DNA from 3 places in the Rhodoferax sp. GW821-FHT02C08 genome. Region 2 is predicted to be linked to each of the others. Evidence: predicted binding sites of a transcription regulator. Region 2 holds the regulator's gene; each other region holds the start of a gene.
What was found. The regulator FNR, encoded in region 2, switches genes on or off when oxygen is low (the NO sensors DNR and NnrR bind a similar motif). The targets are predictions, from matches to a motif close to TTGATNNNNATCAA.
Positions count from the first base shown of each region.

Region 1: a site for FNR is predicted at 3,353-3,366, ahead of AC07VY_RS01500 (cation-translocating P-type ATPase). Genes of this name have one in related genera too.
Region 3: a site for FNR is predicted at 3,315-3,328, ahead of AC07VY_RS03455 (fatty acid desaturase). Genes of this name have one in related genera too.

Region 1 covers NZ_JBWKVR010000001.1:326,889-333,027, forward strand. The annotation lists gene arsA (arsenical pump-driving ATPase) at 1-608, opposite strand, end outside; gene AC07VY_RS01500 (cation-translocating P-type ATPase) at 611-3,157, opposite strand; gene AC07VY_RS01505 (ABC transporter permease) at 3,396-4,517, opposite strand; gene rbbA (ribosome-associated ATPase/putative transporter RbbA) at 4,518-6,139, opposite strand, start outside.
Region 2 covers NZ_JBWKVR010000014.1:35,027-41,165, reverse strand. The annotation lists gene hemN (oxygen-independent coproporphyrinogen III oxidase) at 1-1,333, opposite strand, end outside; gene fnr (fumarate/nitrate reduction transcriptional regulator Fnr) at 1,480-2,199, shown strand; gene AC07VY_RS17115 (hypothetical protein) at 2,177-2,425, opposite strand; gene AC07VY_RS17110 (FixH family protein) at 2,438-2,710, opposite strand; gene ccoG (cytochrome c oxidase accessory protein CcoG) at 2,732-4,171, opposite strand; gene ccoP (cytochrome-c oxidase, cbb3-type subunit III) at 4,181-5,095, opposite strand; gene AC07VY_RS17095 (cbb3-type cytochrome oxidase subunit 3) at 5,114-5,251, opposite strand; gene ccoO (cytochrome-c oxidase, cbb3-type subunit II) at 5,267-5,977, opposite strand; gene ccoN (cytochrome-c oxidase, cbb3-type subunit I) at 5,990-6,139, opposite strand, start outside.
Region 3 covers NZ_JBWKVR010000002.1:256,532-262,670, reverse strand. The annotation lists gene AC07VY_RS03470 (ABC transporter permease) at 1-13, shown strand, start outside; gene AC07VY_RS03465 (ABC transporter ATP-binding protein) at 23-1,324, shown strand; gene AC07VY_RS03460 (OmpW/AlkL family protein) at 1,390-1,980, opposite strand; gene AC07VY_RS03455 (fatty acid desaturase) at 2,109-3,215, opposite strand; gene pyk (pyruvate kinase) at 3,478-4,911, shown strand; gene fba (class II fructose-bisphosphate aldolase) at 5,193-6,139, shown strand, end outside.

The DNA.
Region 1 (6,139 bases), on a different contig from region 2:
CTTGGATCGCTCAGCGTCGCCAGCGCTGCCTTGAAGCGTTCTTCCTGCATCTTCAAACCCGAGTGCGGGCCCAGGCAAGAGGCACCTCGGTCGTTACCTGCGAGGAAGCCGCTCCAGGCCTGGGGCAGGCTCAGCAGCCGCAGGGTGTGGCCGGTGGGTGCGGTGTCGAACACGATGTGGTCGAAGCGCGCATCGTGCTCGGACAGCAGCGTGGCGAACTCGTCGAAAGAGGCTATTTCGGTGGTGCAGGCGCCAGACAGCTGCTCGCGCACGGTGGCAAGTTCGGCGACGCTGGCCGCCACGCCCATCTGTGCCAATACGCGCTGGCGGTAGGCCTCTGCTGCCGTGTCGGGGTCGATGTTCAAGACCCACAGGCCGGGCGCGCCTGGCACAACCGTCGGCGTGTTGCGCAGTTCAACACCCAGCATCTCGTCGAGGTTAGAGGCCGCATCGGTGCTGACCAGCAACACATGTTTGCCGGCATCGGCCAGTGCCAGCGCGGCGGCGGTGGAGAGCGAGGTCTTGCCGACACCGCCCTTGCCGGTGAAGAACAGGTGCCGTGTGGCATGGGCCAGGAATGCCATGGGTTGCGGTGAAGGTGTAGACATATTCAGTTGGAGGATTTGAGGGGTGTTGGAGGGAGCTCAATCTGCCGCCCCATGGCCCACTTCACCGCCTCGAACCACAGCAGGCTGGCGGCGGCCAGGCCCAGCGCGGCCAGCAGCATCCACGGCGCGGGCTGCTCGAATGCAAACAGGCGGCGGATCGGGGCGAAGCCGAGCACCGCGCCCAGCAGTAGCACGGTGGCGGCGCAGGTCCAGCCAAAGTAGCGGTTGCGTGCGGCGTCCTTACGCCACGAGGGGCGGGTCCAGCTGCGGTTGGCGTAGATCAGGCCCAGGTTGGACAAAACCAGCACGCTGAACACCAGGGCCCGGGCCACGCCCTCTGAGTGCATCCGGGAGGTGGCATATACGGCCAGCAGCAGTACCAGCAGGCCCAGGCCCTGCCACAGGCCGCGCAGCAGCACGCTGCGGTCGAACAAATGGGCGCTGGCCGGGCGCGGTGGCACGGCCATGGCGTCAGCCTCCAGCGGCTCGGCCTCGAACACCACCGAGCAGGCCGGGTCGATGATCAGCTGCAGAAACAAGATGTGCACCGGCATCAGCAGCAGGGGCCAGCTCAGCAGCACGGGCAGCAGCGACAGGCCGACGATGGGCAGGTGCACACCCACCACGAACACAATCGCCTTGCGCAGGTTGGCAAACACGCGGCGGCCATAGCGCACGGCGGTGACGATGGAGGCAAAGTCGTCGTTCAGCAGCACCAGGTCGGCTGCCTGGCGGGCCACCTCGGTGCCGCGCGCGCCCATGGCCACGCCGATGTGGGCGGCCTTGAGGGCCGGCGCGTCGTTCACGCCGTCGCCGGTCATCGCCACCACGTCACCGCGCGCGCGGAAGGCCTGCACCAGCCTCAGCTTGTGCTCGGGCTGCACGCGGCAAAACACGTTGGTGTTCGCCAGGCGGGCCTGTAATTCCGTGTCGCTGAGGGCGGCGAGCTCCTGCCCGGTCATGGGCGCTGCACCGCTGGGCAGGCCGACCTGGCGGGCGATGGACAAGGCGGTGGCCGGGTGGTCGCCGGTCATCATCACCACGCGGATGCCGGCGGCGTGGCATTCGGCGATGGCCTGGGGCACATCGGGCCGTACCGGGTCTTCCAGCGCCACAAGGCCCAGGAATACGAAGTCGAAGTCGTGCTGGTTGTCTGGCAGGGGCTGGGCGGGGAACATGGCACTGGCCACGCCCAGTACGCGCAGGCCGTCGCCAGCCATGGTGGCGACCTGGGCGGCAATCTGCTGGCGTTGTGCCTCGGGTAGGTGGCACAGGTCCACGATGGCCTCGGGCGCGCCCTTGGCTGCAATCATGCGTTCGCGCAGATCGGGCGACTGCCATACACGCGACATGGCCAGCATTTCTGGCGACAGTGGGTAGTCGTCCACCAATGTCCAGTTGGCGTGCAGGTGTTCGGTATGCGCCAGCAGGCGCGCGCCTGCGTCAACGATCGCGGTTTCCATGGGGTCGAAGGCGCGGCGGTGGCTGGCCAGCACCGCATATTCCAGCACGCCATGCAGGCCCTCGGCCAGCGGCGCATTGCCAGCCTGCAGGCTGTCATAGGTCTCTGCGCCGGCGCACAGCCGCCGTACCGCCATGCGGTTGGCCGTGAGCGTACCGGTCTTGTCCACACACAACACGGTGGTGGCGCCCAGCAGCTCCACGGCGGGGATGTTACGGGCCAGCACTTGCTGGCGCGATAGGCGCCAGGCGCCCAGGCCGAGGAATAGCGTCAGGATCACCGGCAGTTCCTCGGGCAGCACTGCCATGGACAGCGTCAGTCCGGCCAGCAGCCCGCCCAGCCAGTCGCCGCGCAGCAGGCCGTAGGCCACGGCCAGCGCAGCCGCCAGGGCAATACCCACGATGGCCACGGCTTTGACGACGTGTTTGGTTTCCTGCTGGATGGGCGTGGTCTCGCTGGCGATGCCTTCCAGTGACTTGCCTATGCGGCCCAGCGTGCTGCGTTCGCCGGTGGCCACCACCAGGCCTTGCCCGCTGCCCTGCGTGACCAGCGTGCCTGAGAAGGCCTGCGCTGCTGCAGCGCCACCGGCCTGCTTCTGCACCGGCACGGATTCGCCGGTGAGCAGGGATTCGTCCAGTGCGAGGTTGGCGGTGTGGGTCAGTTGCAGATCGGCAGGCACGCGGTCGCCCTCGTCCAGCAGCACCGCGTCGCCGCAGACAAGGTCGCAGGCTGAGATTTTCAGGGGCTGGTCGCCACGCAGCACCAGCGCCAGTGGGCTGGACAGGTCGCGTAGCGCGTCCAGCGAGCGTTCGGTGCGCCGCTGCTGCACAAAGCTGATGCCCATCACCACGCACACAAAGCCCAGCAGCATCAGTGCTTCCTGGTGGTCGCCCAGCAGCATGTAGAGCGCGCCGCAGGCCACCAGCAGCAGGAACATGGGCTCCAGTACCACATCAACCACCAGGCGCAACAGGCTGCGCGGCCTGGAGGTGGGCAGCGCATTGGGGCCGTCTTGCGCCAGGCGCTGTTGCGCTTCGGCCTGGGTCAGGCCGGTGGTGTTCAGGCTTGGCGGGATACGGTCCGCCACTATGTTGGCCTGGCGGAATCTGCCGACCAAGCGGAGATGATGACGCTCGCCACCAGCAGGGCAGCCAGGGCGCTGCGAACAATTGAAGTTGTCATAGGGGCTTTCGCTGGATTGAGGTCGTTCGCGCACGAGGCTTCCGCAGCACTTCAGATTTTTGCTGTGCTGTTTAGTCTGACGCCAGCTTGTTTTCTGTTGTTGATGCAGGTCAAGCCATCCATTGCAGCCCCTGGGGACACACTCAGGCCATCTGGCTGATCGTCTTGCGAAAGCGGGCCAGGGAGGCAAAGAAAAATACAGTGCCAATCACCAGAATGGCCAGCAGCTGCGGCCATACCACCGCCAGGCCGGCGCCCCGGTACAAAATCGCCTGACCAGCGGACACAAAGTGGGTGGTGGGGGCCACCAGCATCACGTTTTGTACCAGGGCCGGCATACTTTCACGCGGGGTGGCCCCGCCCGACAGCATCTGCAGCGGCAGCAGCACCAATACCAGCAGCATGCCGAACTGCGGCATGGAGCGCGCCAGGGTGGCCAAGAAGATACCCAGGGATGTCGTGGCAAACAGGTGCAGCGCAGCCGCCAGCATGAACAGCGCCACCGACCCTTCGATCGGCACGCCTAAAGCGCCCTGCACCACAAACACCAAGGCTGTTAGCGCAGCCAACAGCACCACCAGACCCATGGACCACACCTTGGCCAGCATGATCTCGATGGGCGTCACCGGCATCACCAGCAGATGCTCCAACGTGCCGTGTTCGCGCTCGCGTATCAGTGCAGCGCCGGTGAGGATGATGGACAGCATGGTGACGTTGTTGATGATCTCCATCAGTGAGCCGAACCAGGCTTGCTCCAGATTTGGGTTGAAGCGCATGTGCAGCACCAGGTCTACCGGCGCTACCGCAGTGCTGCGGTAGCGTTGCACAAATTCGTTGATTTCGCTGGTCACGATCTGCTGGATGTAGCCATTGCCGGTAAACGCCTGGCTCATTAGCGTGGCATCCACATTCAGCTGCAAGATGGGCGTGCGGCCTGCCAGCACATCACGCTGGAAGTTGGGTGGAATGTCCAGCACAAAGGTGTATTGGCCACTGTCCATGCCCGCATCCACTTCGGCTAGCGACACCATGGTGGGGGGCTTGAAGTGCGGGGGGTACAAGCTGGAAATGATGCGCGCCGACAGCGGCGATCCGTCTTCGTCCACGATGGCAATCGGTGCGTTGTGCAGACTCTCCGGCATGGCCGTGGCCGCCACATAGATCGACAGGGTGAAGGTATAGGCGATCAGCACCAGCATCATCGGGTCGCGCACCAGACTCCACAATTCCTTGACGCCCAAGCGGTAGATGTTGGGGATGCGCATTCAGCGGGCCTGCTTTTTCAGCAGCCATATGGACATGAGCAGGATCACGGGGGCGGCGATCAGCAGAGGCCAGAACGATGCACCCAGGTTGGAGAAATCCAGCGCCTTGTTGAACACGCCGCGGCAGATCGTCAAGAAGTGCGTGGCGGGATAGATGTGTCCAACCACCGCACCCATGCCTTCGAGTGAGGACACGGGATTCGTCAGGCCCGCAAACTGCACGCAGGGGATGATGGTGCCGATCATGGTGACAAATATCGCAGCGATCTGGCTCTTGGTGAAGGTGGACGCCAGCAGGCCAATGCCGGTAGAGCTGAGCACAAACACCAGGGCGGCCAGTGTCAGCGTGGCAAAGCTGCCCTTGATGGGCACGTCAAACACGGTCACGGCCAACGCCGCCATCAAGAAAAAATTGAACATGGCCAGCGCGATGTACGGCAGCTGTTTGCCCAGCAGGAACTCGCTGCGGGTGACCGGGGTGACGTACAGGTTGATGATGGAGCCCATCTCTTTCTCGCGCACCACCGACAGTGCCGTCAGCATGGCCGGGATCATCATCAACAGCATGGGGATGACAGCCGGCACCATGGCGGGCAGGCTTCGGACATCGGGGTTGTAGCGGTAGCGCGTCTCGATGCTGGCGGGTGCTGCCACCGACTGGCCCAGCCTGTGGGCGGCCATGTCGGCCAGCCAGGTTGCGTGCATGGCCTGCACATAGCCGCGCACGGTTTCGGCCCGGGCGGGCATGGCGCCATCGACCCAGGCCCCCATTTGCACCGGCGTGCCGCGTTCTATGTCGCGGCCGAAGCCATGGGGTATTTCGATGGCCAGCGACAGCTCGCCGCTGCGCATGCGCTGGTCCAGATCGGCGTAGCTGGTGATGGCTGGTTTCTCGATGAAGTAGCGCGAACCGGAGAGGTTGAGCACGTAGTTCTGGCTCAGTGCCGTTTGGTCCTGGTCCATCACGGCGTAGGAGAGGTTCTCTACATCCAGATTGATGCCATAGCCCATGATGCACATCAAGAATGCCGTGCCCAGCAGCGCCAGTGCGGCCCGCACCGGGTCGCGCTGCAACTCCAGCGCCTCGCGCAGCGTATAGCTCCAGGCGCGCGCAAAGCTGAAGCCGCGTGTGCGGGGGGCCGCTTCGGTGCTTTTGCCCGCTACAGGTGCGACATCGGCCTTGGGTGCGGGAGGTGCGGCCTCTTCCAGATAGGCGATGAAGGCCTGCTCCAGATTTTCCGCGCCACGCTTTTGCACCAGGCTGGCCGGGCTGTCGGTCACCAGCACGCGGCCGGCGTGCATTAGCGAGATGCGGTCACAGCGCTCGGCCTCGTTCATGAAGTGGGTGGAGATGAAGATCGTCACCAGGTCGTTGCGGGCCAGGTCGATCATCAGCTGCCAGAACATGTCGCGCGCCACCGGGTCCACGCCGGAAGTCGGCTCGTCCAGAATCAGCAGCTCAGGTTTGTGCACCATGGCCACCGCCAGCGACAGGCGCTGGCGTATGCCCAGTGGCAGGCTTTCCGGCAGGCTGTCCAAGACCTCGCGCAGATTGAAGCGCTGCACCATGGCGTCCACGCGGCCGGGAATCTCGGCCTCGGGCACCTGGAACAGGCGCGCGT
Region 2 (6,139 bases):
GGTCAAACACCATGGCCACCGCGCGCACCAGGAACCAGCCAGTGGCCGTGACGCGGATACCGCTGTCTTCCAGCTGCACCAAGCCGGCCTCCACCAAGGGCTGCAGAGCCGCCAGCTCGGCGGCGAAGGTCTTTTTGAAATCCACCAGAAATGCCAGCTCGATGGATTCGAACTGCACCTCGCCCTGGCACATCAGGCCCATGATGATGGCGCGGCGCACCAGGTCGTCGCGGTTCAGCGCCAGGCCACGCACCACCGGTAGCTGGCCCTGGTCGATACGGTCGCAGTACTCCTCCAGGGTCTTGGCGTTCTGGCTGTAGGTGGCGCCTATGCGGCCTATGGCCGACACGCCCAGGCCGACCAGGTCGCAGTCGGGCTGGGTGCTGTAGCCCTGGAAGTTGCGGTGCAGCCGGCCCTGGCGCTGGGCGATGGCCAGCGCGTCGTTGGGCAAGGCGAAGTGGTCCATGCCGATGTACACATAGCCGGCTTCCAAAAAGGTGTCGAAGGCCTGCGACAGCATGGACAGCTTGTCGGCCGCCGCCGGCAGCTCAGCGCCCAGAATGCGGCGTTGGGGCTTGAAGCGCTCGGGCAGATGGGCATAGGCGTACAGGGCAATGCGGTCGGGCCGCAGCTCTACCACCTGCTCCAGCGTGCGTGCAAAAGATGCCGGTGTCTGCCGCGGCAAGCCGTAGATCAGGTCCACATTGATGGACTCAAAGCCCAGCGTGCGGGCCACCTCCACCAGCTCGAACACTTGCTGCGCGGGCTGGATGCGGTGCACCGCTTTTTGCACGTCGGCATCAAAGTCCTGTACCCCAAAGCTGAGCCGGTTGAAGCCCAAGGTGGCCAAGGCCTGCAGGCGTTTGGCGTCCACGGTGCGGGGGTCCACCTCAATAGAGTATTCGCCGCCGGGGGCCAACACGAAATGGCGCCGCAACATGGCCATCAGCTGGGCCAGCTCGTCGTCACTCAAAAAAGTAGGGCTGCCGCCGCCCAAGTGCAGTTGGCTGACATTGCGCCGCTCGCCCAGCTGGGCGGTGTGCAGAGCGGTTTCGCGCTCCAGATAGCGCAGATAGGCGGCTCCGCGCTCATGCCGCTTGGTGATGATCTTGTTGCAAGCGCAGTAGTAGCAAAGCGACTCGCAAAACGGTATGTGCACGTATAGCGACAGGGGCAGGCTCAGTGCTGCCGCCCCCTGGTTGCGTTGCTGCAGGGCCCGGCTATAGTCCTCACAGGTAAAGGCCTCGACAAACCTGTCGGCGGTGGGATAGGACGTGTACCGCGGCCCAGGCACATCAAAACGGCGTAACAATTCGGGCAAAACACGGGTCATGGCGGGCAGTCAGGTTGCATGACTGGAATGTGCCGCGAAGCCACGCTTGTTTCATTGACGTGGATCAAAACCGCAGCAGATGGCACCAGAGACAATGAGATACATCAAATAGCTCCATTGATCTCCATCAAGTTCATACTCTGCGCATGGTCCCCACCTCAATCAAAGTCGCTTGCTCCAACTGCAACCTGCGTGAGCTGTGCATGCCCTTGGGCCTGAACAAAGAAGAGCTAGAGCGCATTGACGACCTGGTAGCAGTACGCCGAAAAGTACTGCGAGGCACGGCGCTGTTCCATAACGGCGAAACCTTCAAGGCGCTGTACGCCATCCGTACAGGCTTCTTCAAGACCACCGTCACCACCGAAGATGGCCGCGACCAGGTTACCGGCTTTCAAATGGCTGGCGAAATCATCGGCCTGGACGGCATCGTCAACGACCACCACACCTGCGATGCGGTGGCCCTGGAAGATGCCGAAGTGTGCGAAATGCCCTTCCACCGCATTGAAGAGCTCTCGCGCGAAGTCAACTCCTTGCAGCGCCATGTGCACAAGATCATGAGCCGTGAGATCGTGCGCGAGCACGGCGTGATGCTGCTACTGGGCAGCATGCGCGCCGAGGAACGCCTGGCGGCCTTTTTGCTAAACCTGGTGCAGCGCCTGCATGCGCGCGGGTTTTCACAGTCCGAACTCATCCTGCGCATGACGCGCGAGGAAATCGGCAGCTACCTGGGCCTGAAGCTGGAAACCGTGAGCCGCACCTTCTCCAAATTTGTGGAAGACGGCGTGGTCGAGGTCAAGCAGCGCCACATCCGCATCCTGGACACCGAAGCGCTCAAGCGTATCGTCAATCTTCAGCCCTGTCTCTAGGCACCGCCACCGGCTGGCCCACCAGCAGCGTCAGGCAACCCACCAGCACAGCCACCGCCCAGAACGCAAAGAACGCCAGGCTGTACACGCCCTGGCGTGACAAAGGCAGCGGCTGCCCCAGCCATTGCAGGCTGTAGGGATCGACCACCGCAAACACCAGCATCTCCAGCATGCATGCGCCCAGGAACGCGGGCCAGACCACACCTACCACCCTAAAGCTTTGCATAGTGCCCTCCGGCTACTTGGTACGCACCGAGCCGGGCGGCGACGCAGCATGGTTGCGCCCCTGCTCGGCCGGTGCCAGCGGGCCCTGGGCGGCCAGGGTCTTATTGATCTCCAGCCCCTGGCGGTAGTAGTCCTGGGCCAGCACCGGGTCCTGCTGGCGGATGGCGATCCAGCCCGAGACCAAGGCCGCCACCACCACGGCCAGCGGGCCAGAAATCACCAGCCAGACATAGCCGTAGCGCCACCATGGCAGCGGCACCGGTGTAGCAGATACATGAGAGGGCATGGCAGTCTCCTGGAGTTATCGTCAGCGGGGAACAAAGAACGTGGACTTTTCCGATACCTTGGTGCTTCCATCCGCGGTCTGGATGTCGAAGAATACCGGGTAAGAGCCCGGTTCGACAGAACCATAAGGGATATGCAGGCGCACCGCCACCCAGCGCGAGGCTACCGGCTCCAGGTCCACCCATTCGTCCGAGGCCAGCACAAGCCCGTCCAGCCCATGGGCTGTAAGGTGGTAGCGCTGCGGCACTTCACTGGCGTTCATGACCTGCAGGCGGTACACGTTTTCAAGCTGGCCACCGGACACAATGCGCGATAGCGCCGCGCGGTCACGCACCACGTCCACCTTCAGCGGGGTACGCGTCAACAGGCTGCCTAGCAGCGCCAGCGTCAACACCAGCAGCACCGTGCCGTAGACCAGTACCCGAGGCCGCAGCACACGCCGCAGTATCTGCCGGCCCGACCAGCCCTGGGCCATGCCGTTCTGGGTGGCAAAGCGGATCAGGCCTGGGGCATAGCCCATCTTGTCCATCACGCCGTCGCACACATCCACGCAGGCGGCGCAGCCTATGCATTCGTACTGCAAGCCCTCGCGGATATCGATACCTGTGGGGCAGACCTGCACGCACAGCGTGCAGTCCACGCAAGAGCCCAGGCCCAAGGCCGCGGGGTCCGCCTTGCGCGAACGCGAGCCCCGGGGCTCGCCACGGGTGGTGTCGTAGCTGACGATCAGCGTGTCCTTGTCGAACATGGCGCTCTGGAAGCGCGCATACGGGCACATGTATTTGCAGACCTGCTCGCGCATGAAGCCGGCGTTGCCATAGGTGGCAAAGCTGTAGAACAGGCCCCAGAACACTTCCCACGAGCCAAAGCTGCCGCTCAAAGACTCCTGCAGCAGCGCATAGGTGGGCGTGAAATACGAGACGAAGGTAAAACCGGTCCAGAGGGACAGCAGCAGCCAGGCGGCGTGCTTGGCCGACTTGCGGGCCAGCTTGTGGCCCGACATAGGCGCACCGTCCAGCCGCATGCGGGCGGCGCGGTCGCCCTCGATATGGCGCTCTATCCACATGAAGATTTCGCTGTACACCGTCTGCGGGCAGGCAAAGCCACACCATAGGCGCCCTGCCACGGCGGTGAACAGAAACAGGGACAGCGCAGACACCACCAGCAGCCCGGTCAGGTAGATGAAATCCTGCGGGTACAACACCAGTGAAAAGATGTAGAAGCGGCGAGCCTCCAGGTCAAACAGTACCGCCTGGCGCTGGCCCCATTGCAGCCAGGGCAGGCCGTAGAACACCAGTTGCGTCAGCAACACCATGGCCCAGCGCCAGCGCGCAAACAGGCCCTGCACTGAACGTGGGTAGATCTTCTTGCTGGCCGCGTACAGCGACACCATCACCTCATCGGCATCTGCTCCAGGCACAGGCACGATGGGGATGGTCTTGCGGGGCGCGGCGGTGTTCACACCATGCTCCTACTTGCTGGCCACGGGCTTGTTGGACATGCCCCAGATGTAAGCCGTCAACACATGGATCTGGGCCTCGGTCAGCTTGCCTTGCTGGGCCGGCATCTGGTTGATCTTGCCCTTATTGACCATCTCCATGATGGCGGCCTCGCCCCAACCGTGCAGCCAGATGTCGTCCGACAGATTCGGGGCGCCCAGCGCCTGGTTGCCCTTGCCGCCCACCCCGTGGCAGGCCGCGCAGACACCAAACTTGGCCTTGCCCAGACCGGCGCGCACCGAGTCATGCGGGCTACCCGACAGGCTCAGCACATAGTTGGCCACGTTCTTCACGTCGTCCGGCGTGCCCACTGCGGCGGCCATCGGGGGCATTTGGCCGATGCGGCCATGGGTGATGGTTTCCTTGATCTTGTCCGGCGTACCACCGTGCAGCCAGTCGGCATCGGTCAGGTTGGGGAAGCCTTTGCTGCCACGGGCGTCCGAGCCGTGGCACTGGGCGCAGTTGTTCATGAACAGGCGCTCGCCAATCGCCATGGCGGGCGCGCGGCCCGCCAGTTGCTCGGGCGGCAGAGCCACAAAATCGGCATACAGGGGCTGCAGCGCCGCATCTGCGGTCTTCACTTCGTCGCTGTATTCGTTGGCCGAAGTCCAACCCAGCTTGCCGGCAAAGTTGCCCAGGCCAGGGTAGAAGGCCAGGTAGCCGACTGAGAACACGATGGTCAAGACGAACAAGCCCACCCACCAGCGTGGCAAGGGGTTGTTCATCTCGCGCAGGTCACCGTCCCACACATGGCCGGTGGTGTTGTCGCTCTGGAACGGCACCTTTTTACGGGCCGTGATCCAAAGCAGCAGCAGGCAGGCGGCAATGCTGGCGACCGAGATGGCCGCGATGCATACCGACCAGAGATTGTTTGTGAAATCGCTCATACAAAATCCTCTTGGGAATCAGTCTTGCTGGAAAGGCAGTTGTGCTGCCTCGTCAAACTGGGCTTTGTTGCGGCTGGAAAAAGCCCAAACCCAGATACCAACAAAGGTGATGAAGCTGACAACCGTGGCGGCGATGCGCAAGGTGGTGACGTCCATGGCGGGCTTTCTGTATCAAGGAGCGTTAACTGGAGTAACGGGCGTGGCGGACGCTGGAGCAGCGGGCGCCGTGGCAGCGGCCTGCGCGGCCAACTGATCAGACAGCGCACGGCCCAGCACCTGCAGGTAGGCGATCAGGGCTTCCTGTTCGGTCTTGTCTTTCACCTCGGCCGCTGCGCCGGCAATTTCGGCGTCGGTATAGGGCACGCCCACGGTGCGCAAGGCCTTCATGCGCGGCGCCACATCGGTCGGGTCCAGCAGGGCCTTTTCCAACCAGGGGTAGGCCGGCATGTTCGACTCGGGCACCACGTCGCGCGGGTTGTGCAGGTGGATGCGATGCCATTCGTCGCTGTACTTGCCGCCCACGCGGTGCAGGTCCGGGCCGGTGCGCTTGCTGCCCCACTGGAACGGGTGGTCGTAGACAAACTCACCCGCCACCGAGTAGTGGCCATAGCGCAGTGTCTCGGCGCGGAACGGGCGGATCATCTGCGAATGGCAGCCGTAGCAGCCTTCGCGCAGGTAGATGTCGCGGCCCATCAGCTGCAAGGGTGTGTAGGGTTTCAGGCCGGTGACCGGCTCGGTGGTGGACTTCTGGAAGAACAGCGGCACGATCTCCACCATGCCGCCCACGGCGACCACCAGCAGGATCAGCACGATCATCAAGAAGTTATTGGTCTCGATCTTCTCGTGCGAGAAGAAGGGCACGGGTTTGTTGTTGTCAGACATGGGTTGTATTCCTCAGGCGTGGGCCACCGACGTGTTGGGCACAGGCACCAGTTGCGAGCGTCCGGAGATGGCGGTCATCCACACATTCCAGGCCATGACCAGCATGCCGCCCAGGTACAGAACGCCACCGGCCACACGCACCACATAGAACGGGAAGGTGGC
Region 3 (6,139 bases), on a different contig from region 2:
CCGCAGCCGCTGAGGAGCCAAGATGGGCAAGAACCTACTCATTGAACTGGGCGGTGTCGCCAAGTCATTCCAGGCTGCCGACGGTACGGCCCGCACGGTACTGGACAGGGTGGATTTCCAGCTGGCCGAGGGCGAAATTGTCGCCTTGCTCGGCAAATCCGGCTCGGGAAAATCGACTCTGCTGCGCATCATGGCCGGCCTGATTCCGGCCGACCACGGCCAGGTCAGCTACCGCCAGAAGCCTATTTATGGCCCGGTGGCGGGCATCGCCATGGTTTTTCAGTCGTTTGCACTGTTTCCCTGGCTGACGGTGCAGCAGAACGTGGAGCTGGGTTTGGAGGCCCAGGGCGTGGCGCCCGACGAACGTGCAAAGCGTGCCGATGCGGTGCTGGAAATGATCGGCCTGGCCGGTTTTGGTGGTGCCTTGCCGCGCGAGCTGTCTGGCGGCATGAAGCAGCGCGTGGGGATTGCGCGCGCGCTGGTGACCAACCCCGACATACTTTTGATGGACGAAGCCTTTTCTGCCCTGGATGTATTGACCGGCGAGACCCTGCGCAACGACATGCTGGAGCTGTGGGACGGCGACAAGATCCCGACCAAGGGCATTTTGATCGTTTCGCACAATATCGAAGAGGCTGTGATGATGGCCGACCGCGTCATCATCCTGTCCAGCGACCCGGGCCGTATCCGTGTCGAGGTGAAAATTGATTTGCCGCGCCCGCGCGATGTGGACGGGGTCGAAGTCCGAGCCTTGATCGACGAGGTTTATGGCCTGATGACTATGCGTCCGGCACAAGAAGTGGCGCCTGGCATGCCGACCACCTTGCATCTGGGCTATCGCTTGCCGGAAACTGACATTACCCGCATCGAAGGGGTGCTGGACTTGCTGGCCGATACACCGTTTGACGGTCATGCTGATTTGCCGCAGTTGGCCGAGGAATCCGAGCTGGCCGACGAAGAGCTGTTCCCCACCTACGAGGCCTTGGGCATGCTGGGTTTGGCCCATGTGGACAAGGGCGACATCATGCTGACCGCGCTGGGGCGCAACTATGTGGAGGCGGACCAGGCCCAAAAGCAGGAAATTTTCGGCCAGCAGTTGCTGACCCACGTGCCTTTGGCGGCGCATATCCGGCGCAGCCTGGAAGACGAGCCCTCTGGAAGCTTGACCGAAAAGCGCTTTCTGGATCTGCTGGAGGAGTTCATGGAGGCCGACAAGGCCAAGCGCGTGCTGGAGGTGGCCATCGAATGGGGGCGTTATGGCGAGGTCTACAGCTATGACTACCACACGGGTCGATTGACCTTGCCAGAGCAGTCCGAGGATTGAGCTGCGGCGCGGCAGGCTTTTCTGTCAAGAAAAAAGCGCCCTGACAGGCGCTTTTTCATGGGGGCTTAGAAGCGCCAGCCCAGGCCGACACCGTACAGAACCGGATCAATTTTGAAAGTGCCTAGCTTGGCGCCGCCGGCACTCACATCGGTGCGAATGTAGACCTTTTTCACGTCAAAATTCAAATACATATTTTTGGCCAGCGGGATGTCCATACCCGCTTGCAGCACGGGGCCAAAGCTGTTGCGATCCACATCGACGCCGGCTGGAAGATTGACTGCGCTGATGCGGGTGTAGTTGAGGCCCGCACCCACATAAGGTTTGAAGCCTGCGGTGTTGAAGTGGTACTGCAGCGTCAGGGTGGGCGGCAGGTGCTTGAAGCTGCCAATCGCGGTGTTGCCGGCACTCAGGGTTTGTTTTTGTGGAACAGTCAGCACCAGCTCGGCGGCTATCTGGGGTGTGAAGAAGTAGCTGATGTCTACTTCGGGCAGCCATTTGTCATTGATGCTTAGCGAGAGCGGTGTGTTGTCGCCATTGCTGCTTTGAAGGTACACGGCACGTGCACGTACCAGCCAAGGTCCTTCGGTTGCGGATTGGGCGAAAGCCGAGGCCGAAACCATGGCACACAGGGCGGCAGCAAGCAGGGTTTTTTTCATGATTTTCTTTCGATCACGGTAGCGGGGATATTCCCAGCCCTGATTACAAAAGAGGTTATCGCTGGCCACTTTGCGCCCGGTCAAAATGGCTGCGGGCCCTGCTTGCGCTATATCAAATGTGGGCCCATTCAGGTGAGAGCGTGGCGTGGGGTGCTGGTGGAGTTGCCGGCAAAATCGGTCCAGCAATTGCGCGTCAGGTCATATAGCTTGCAGCTGCGGGCGGTTTGAAAGTACCAGCGCCAGGAGAACGCCTGGATGATGATGCGTCCCGGCAGCAGCTCTTCCAGCGTTCTCTGGGCTTCTTTCAAACGGTACAGCGGAATGCTCATGTCCACGTGGTGGGCCGTGTGCTCCATGATGTGGTGCATCAGTGCGCCAATTTGGAACGAGAAGGTGAGGTGCACCGTGGTCGATACGAAAGGCTGTGCCTTGGCCCAGGTGGCGCGGTCGCCATGCCAAGACACTTTGGTGTGGGTATGGTGCACATAGACCACAAAGCCGATCATGGAGAACCAGAACAGCAGTGGCACGACAAAGCCGGTGGCGATGAGCAGGGCCAGTGATTGCTGCGTCACCAATGCGGCCGTGGCAATGGCTGCCAGCCACAGCAGTCCAAAGCTGGAAATCAGCACGCAATCCCAGGTGAAGATGGGGCGCTGCGTACCCATGCTGGACTTGCTGGGAAAGAACATGCGGCGCCACCATATCTCCACGATGTAGTAGAGGCCCGGTGCCCAGCCGCTGCGGTAGATGCGCTGCATGAAGCGCTGCCGGGGCGACAAGGCCTGGTATTCCTCGGGTGTCAGCGGCGCCCAGACGAAGTCCACGCCCTTGAGGTTGGTGAAGCCATGGTGCACCACGTTGTGGCCTACATCCCACAAGCTATAGGCCGTCAGCGACGGCAGGAAGGCAATGCGCCCCAGCCATTTGTTCAGGCGGCGGTGGGGTGTCAGGCTCTGGTGGCAGCCATCGTGGCCGATGATGAACAGACGCCCAATCACGAAACCTGCTGCCAGACCGCACAGCAGCTTCAGCCAGGGCGATGCCAGCAGCACGGTGGCACTGAGTGCCACCGCGAGCAAGGCGTAGTCCAGCGCGAGCAGGAACAAGGCCCTCAGGGTTGTACGCTGGGACAGTGGAATCAGCCAGGAGCGTATGACTTTGCGGTGCGGCAGTGGCTCGCCCGGAGGGAGCGGACTCGGAAGGAGGGGCGTACTGTGGATGGAAGAGGTCATAGGGAAAACACGGGTCAGGAATCTACACGCGGCACGCAGTGGCGGCGGCACACGCAAAAGTTGCGTGCCATGATGCTAACCGCGCGGGGTGAAATGCCTCTGACCAGGATCAATACTGTGTGCAATAGAGTTGATGCGCCCAATTTGAGCGAGCCGAATGGCAATAGCTGAGTGCCCGCTGACGGGGGCTCAGGCTGTAACCTTTTGGTAACTTGTTTCATGTAAAAATCGAAACTAAATTACATATCCGGAGACTTATCCCATGCCCCGCCTTGCTACCAAAATCGTTGCCACCTTGGGCCCAGCCTCGAACAGCCCGGAAATACTGGAGCAACTGATCCGTGCAGGCGTGAACGTTGTGCGGCTGAATTTCAGCCATGGCAAGGCACAAGACCATATCGATCGCGCCATGATGGTGCGTGAAGCCGCCAAGCGCGCAGGCGTGGAGGTGGCCATCATGGCCGACCTGCAAGGTCCAAAGATCCGCGTTGCCAAGTTCGCCGAAGGCAAGGTGATGCTGGAGCCCGGTCAGAAATTCGTGCTGGACGCTGCGCGCGCCGAGCCCGGTGACATCAATGGCGTAGGCCTGGACTACAAAGAGTTGCCACGCGAGGTGAAGTCTGGCGATGTACTGCTGCTGAACGACGGTCTGATTGTCATGACCGTGGAGTTTGTGCGCGGTGAAGCCGTGCACACGGTGGTGAACCTCGGGGGTGAGTTGTCCAACAACAAGGGCATCAATAAAAAGGGCGGCGGATTAACCGCGCCGGCGCTGACTTCCAAGGACATGGAAGACATCAAGACCGCGATGTCTTTCCAGGCCGATTACGTGGCCGTCAGCTTCCCCAAGAATGCGACCGACATGGAAATGGCGCGCCAGTTGTGCAATGTGGCTGCTGCCGAATACCGCCACAAACCCGGCATGATTGCCAAGATTGAGCGAGCTGAAGCCATTCCGCTGCTGCAATCGATTCTGGATGCCAGCGACGGCATCATGGTGGCGCGCGGTGACTTGGCTGTGGAAGTGGGCAATGCCGCCGTGCCAGCGCTGCAAAAACGCATGATCCGTATGGCACGTGCCAGCGACAAGGTGGTGATTACCGCCACCCAGATGATGGAAAGCATGATCACCAACCCCGTGCCCACCCGTGCCGAGGTCAGCGATGTGGCCAATGCTGTGCTGGACGGCACCGATGCGGTGATGCTTAGCGCGGAAACCGCTGCCGGCAAATTCCCGCTGGAAACCGTGCTGGAGATGGCCAATATCTGCCACGAAGCCGAAAAGGCCGAATATGGCGAGCTGGAAGCCGACTTCAAGGGCAAGATTTTTGAACGCATCGACCAGTCCATCGCCATGGGCGCATTGTTCACCGCGCAGCATCTGGGTGCAAAGGCGATTGTGGCCATGACCGATAGCGGCTCTACCGCCTTGTGGATGAGCCGCCACAGTATCCACGTGCCTATCTATGCCCTGACGCCGCGCTTGGCCACCCAGCGCAAGATGTGCCTGTACCGCAATGTGCTGCCTTTGCTGATGGACGCCAGCAGCGACCGTGACACGGCGTTGGGCCAGGCTGAACGCCATTTGACGCAGCGCGGCATCGTACAGCGCGGCGACATTTACGCCATTACTTGCGGCGAACCCATGGGTGCTCCTGGCGGCACCAATATGCTGAAGATCTGCCAGGTCGGCTAAACCTCTCCCGCCCTGCCGCCGGGTTTTTAACCCGGTCCAACGCCCGCTTCATGCGGGCGTTTGTGTTTCCAGGCACCAGTCGGTTTAGTTCGGCTGTAAAACTGTTGTTTCAAAATGAAAAAATCGGGTGTTTGCCAGGGTTGGCCCGTGTTTTGCGAATCCTTTGGCGCAGGGGCAAGGCTAAAATTAACAGAGTTACCAAGCGGTTACGGAGAAATTGGTATCCGTACCAGCCTCGATTGGCCGCCTTGTCCTGATTCTTAACTCTCTGGAAGCACCCTATGGCACTCGTCTCTATGCGTGAATTGTTGGACCATGCCGCCGAAAATGGCTATGGCATCCCGGCTTTCAATGTCAACAATCTGGAGCAAGTCCAGGCCGTGATGTCGGCTGCGGACGAAGTGGGTGCTCCCGTCATTCTGCAAGCCAGCGCGGGTGCGCGCAAATATGCGGGTGAGCCCTTCATCAAGCATCTGATCCAGGCGGCGCTGGAAACCTGGCCGCACATTCCTCTGGTCATGCACCAGGACCACGGCCAAAGCCCTGACGTGTGCCAGGGCGCGATCAACCTGGGTTTCAGCTCGGTGATGATGGATGGCTCTTTGCATGCCGACGGTAAAACCATCGCCAGCTACGACTACAACGTGGAAGTTACCGCCAAGGTGGCCGCCATGGCCCACAAGGTGGGCGTGACCGTGGAAGGCGAGCTCGGCTGCCTGGGCTCGCTGGAAACCATGAAGGGCGACAAGGAAGACGGCCACGGCACCGATGCCACCATGACCATGGACCAGCTGCTGACCGACCCTGAGCAGGCCGCAGACTTCGTCAAGCGCACCCAGATCGATGCCCTGGCGATCGCCATCGGTACCAGCCATGGCGCCTACAAGTTCACCCGTAAGCCCACGGGCGATATTCTGGCGATCTCGCGCATCAAGGAAATCCACCGCCGTATTCCCAACACCCACCTGGTGATGCACGGCAGCTCCAGCGTGCCGCAGGAGTTCCTTGCCATCATCCGCGAACACGGCGGCGACATGAAGGAAACCTATGGCGTACCGGTGGAGGAGATCCAGGAAGCCATCAAGTACGGCGTACGCAAGATCAATATCGACACCGATGTGCGCCTGGCCATGACGGCGGCCATCCGCAAGTACTTCACACAAAACCCCGACAAGTTCGATCCGCGCGACTACCTTAAACCCGCACGCGAAGCCGCCAAGCAGCTGTG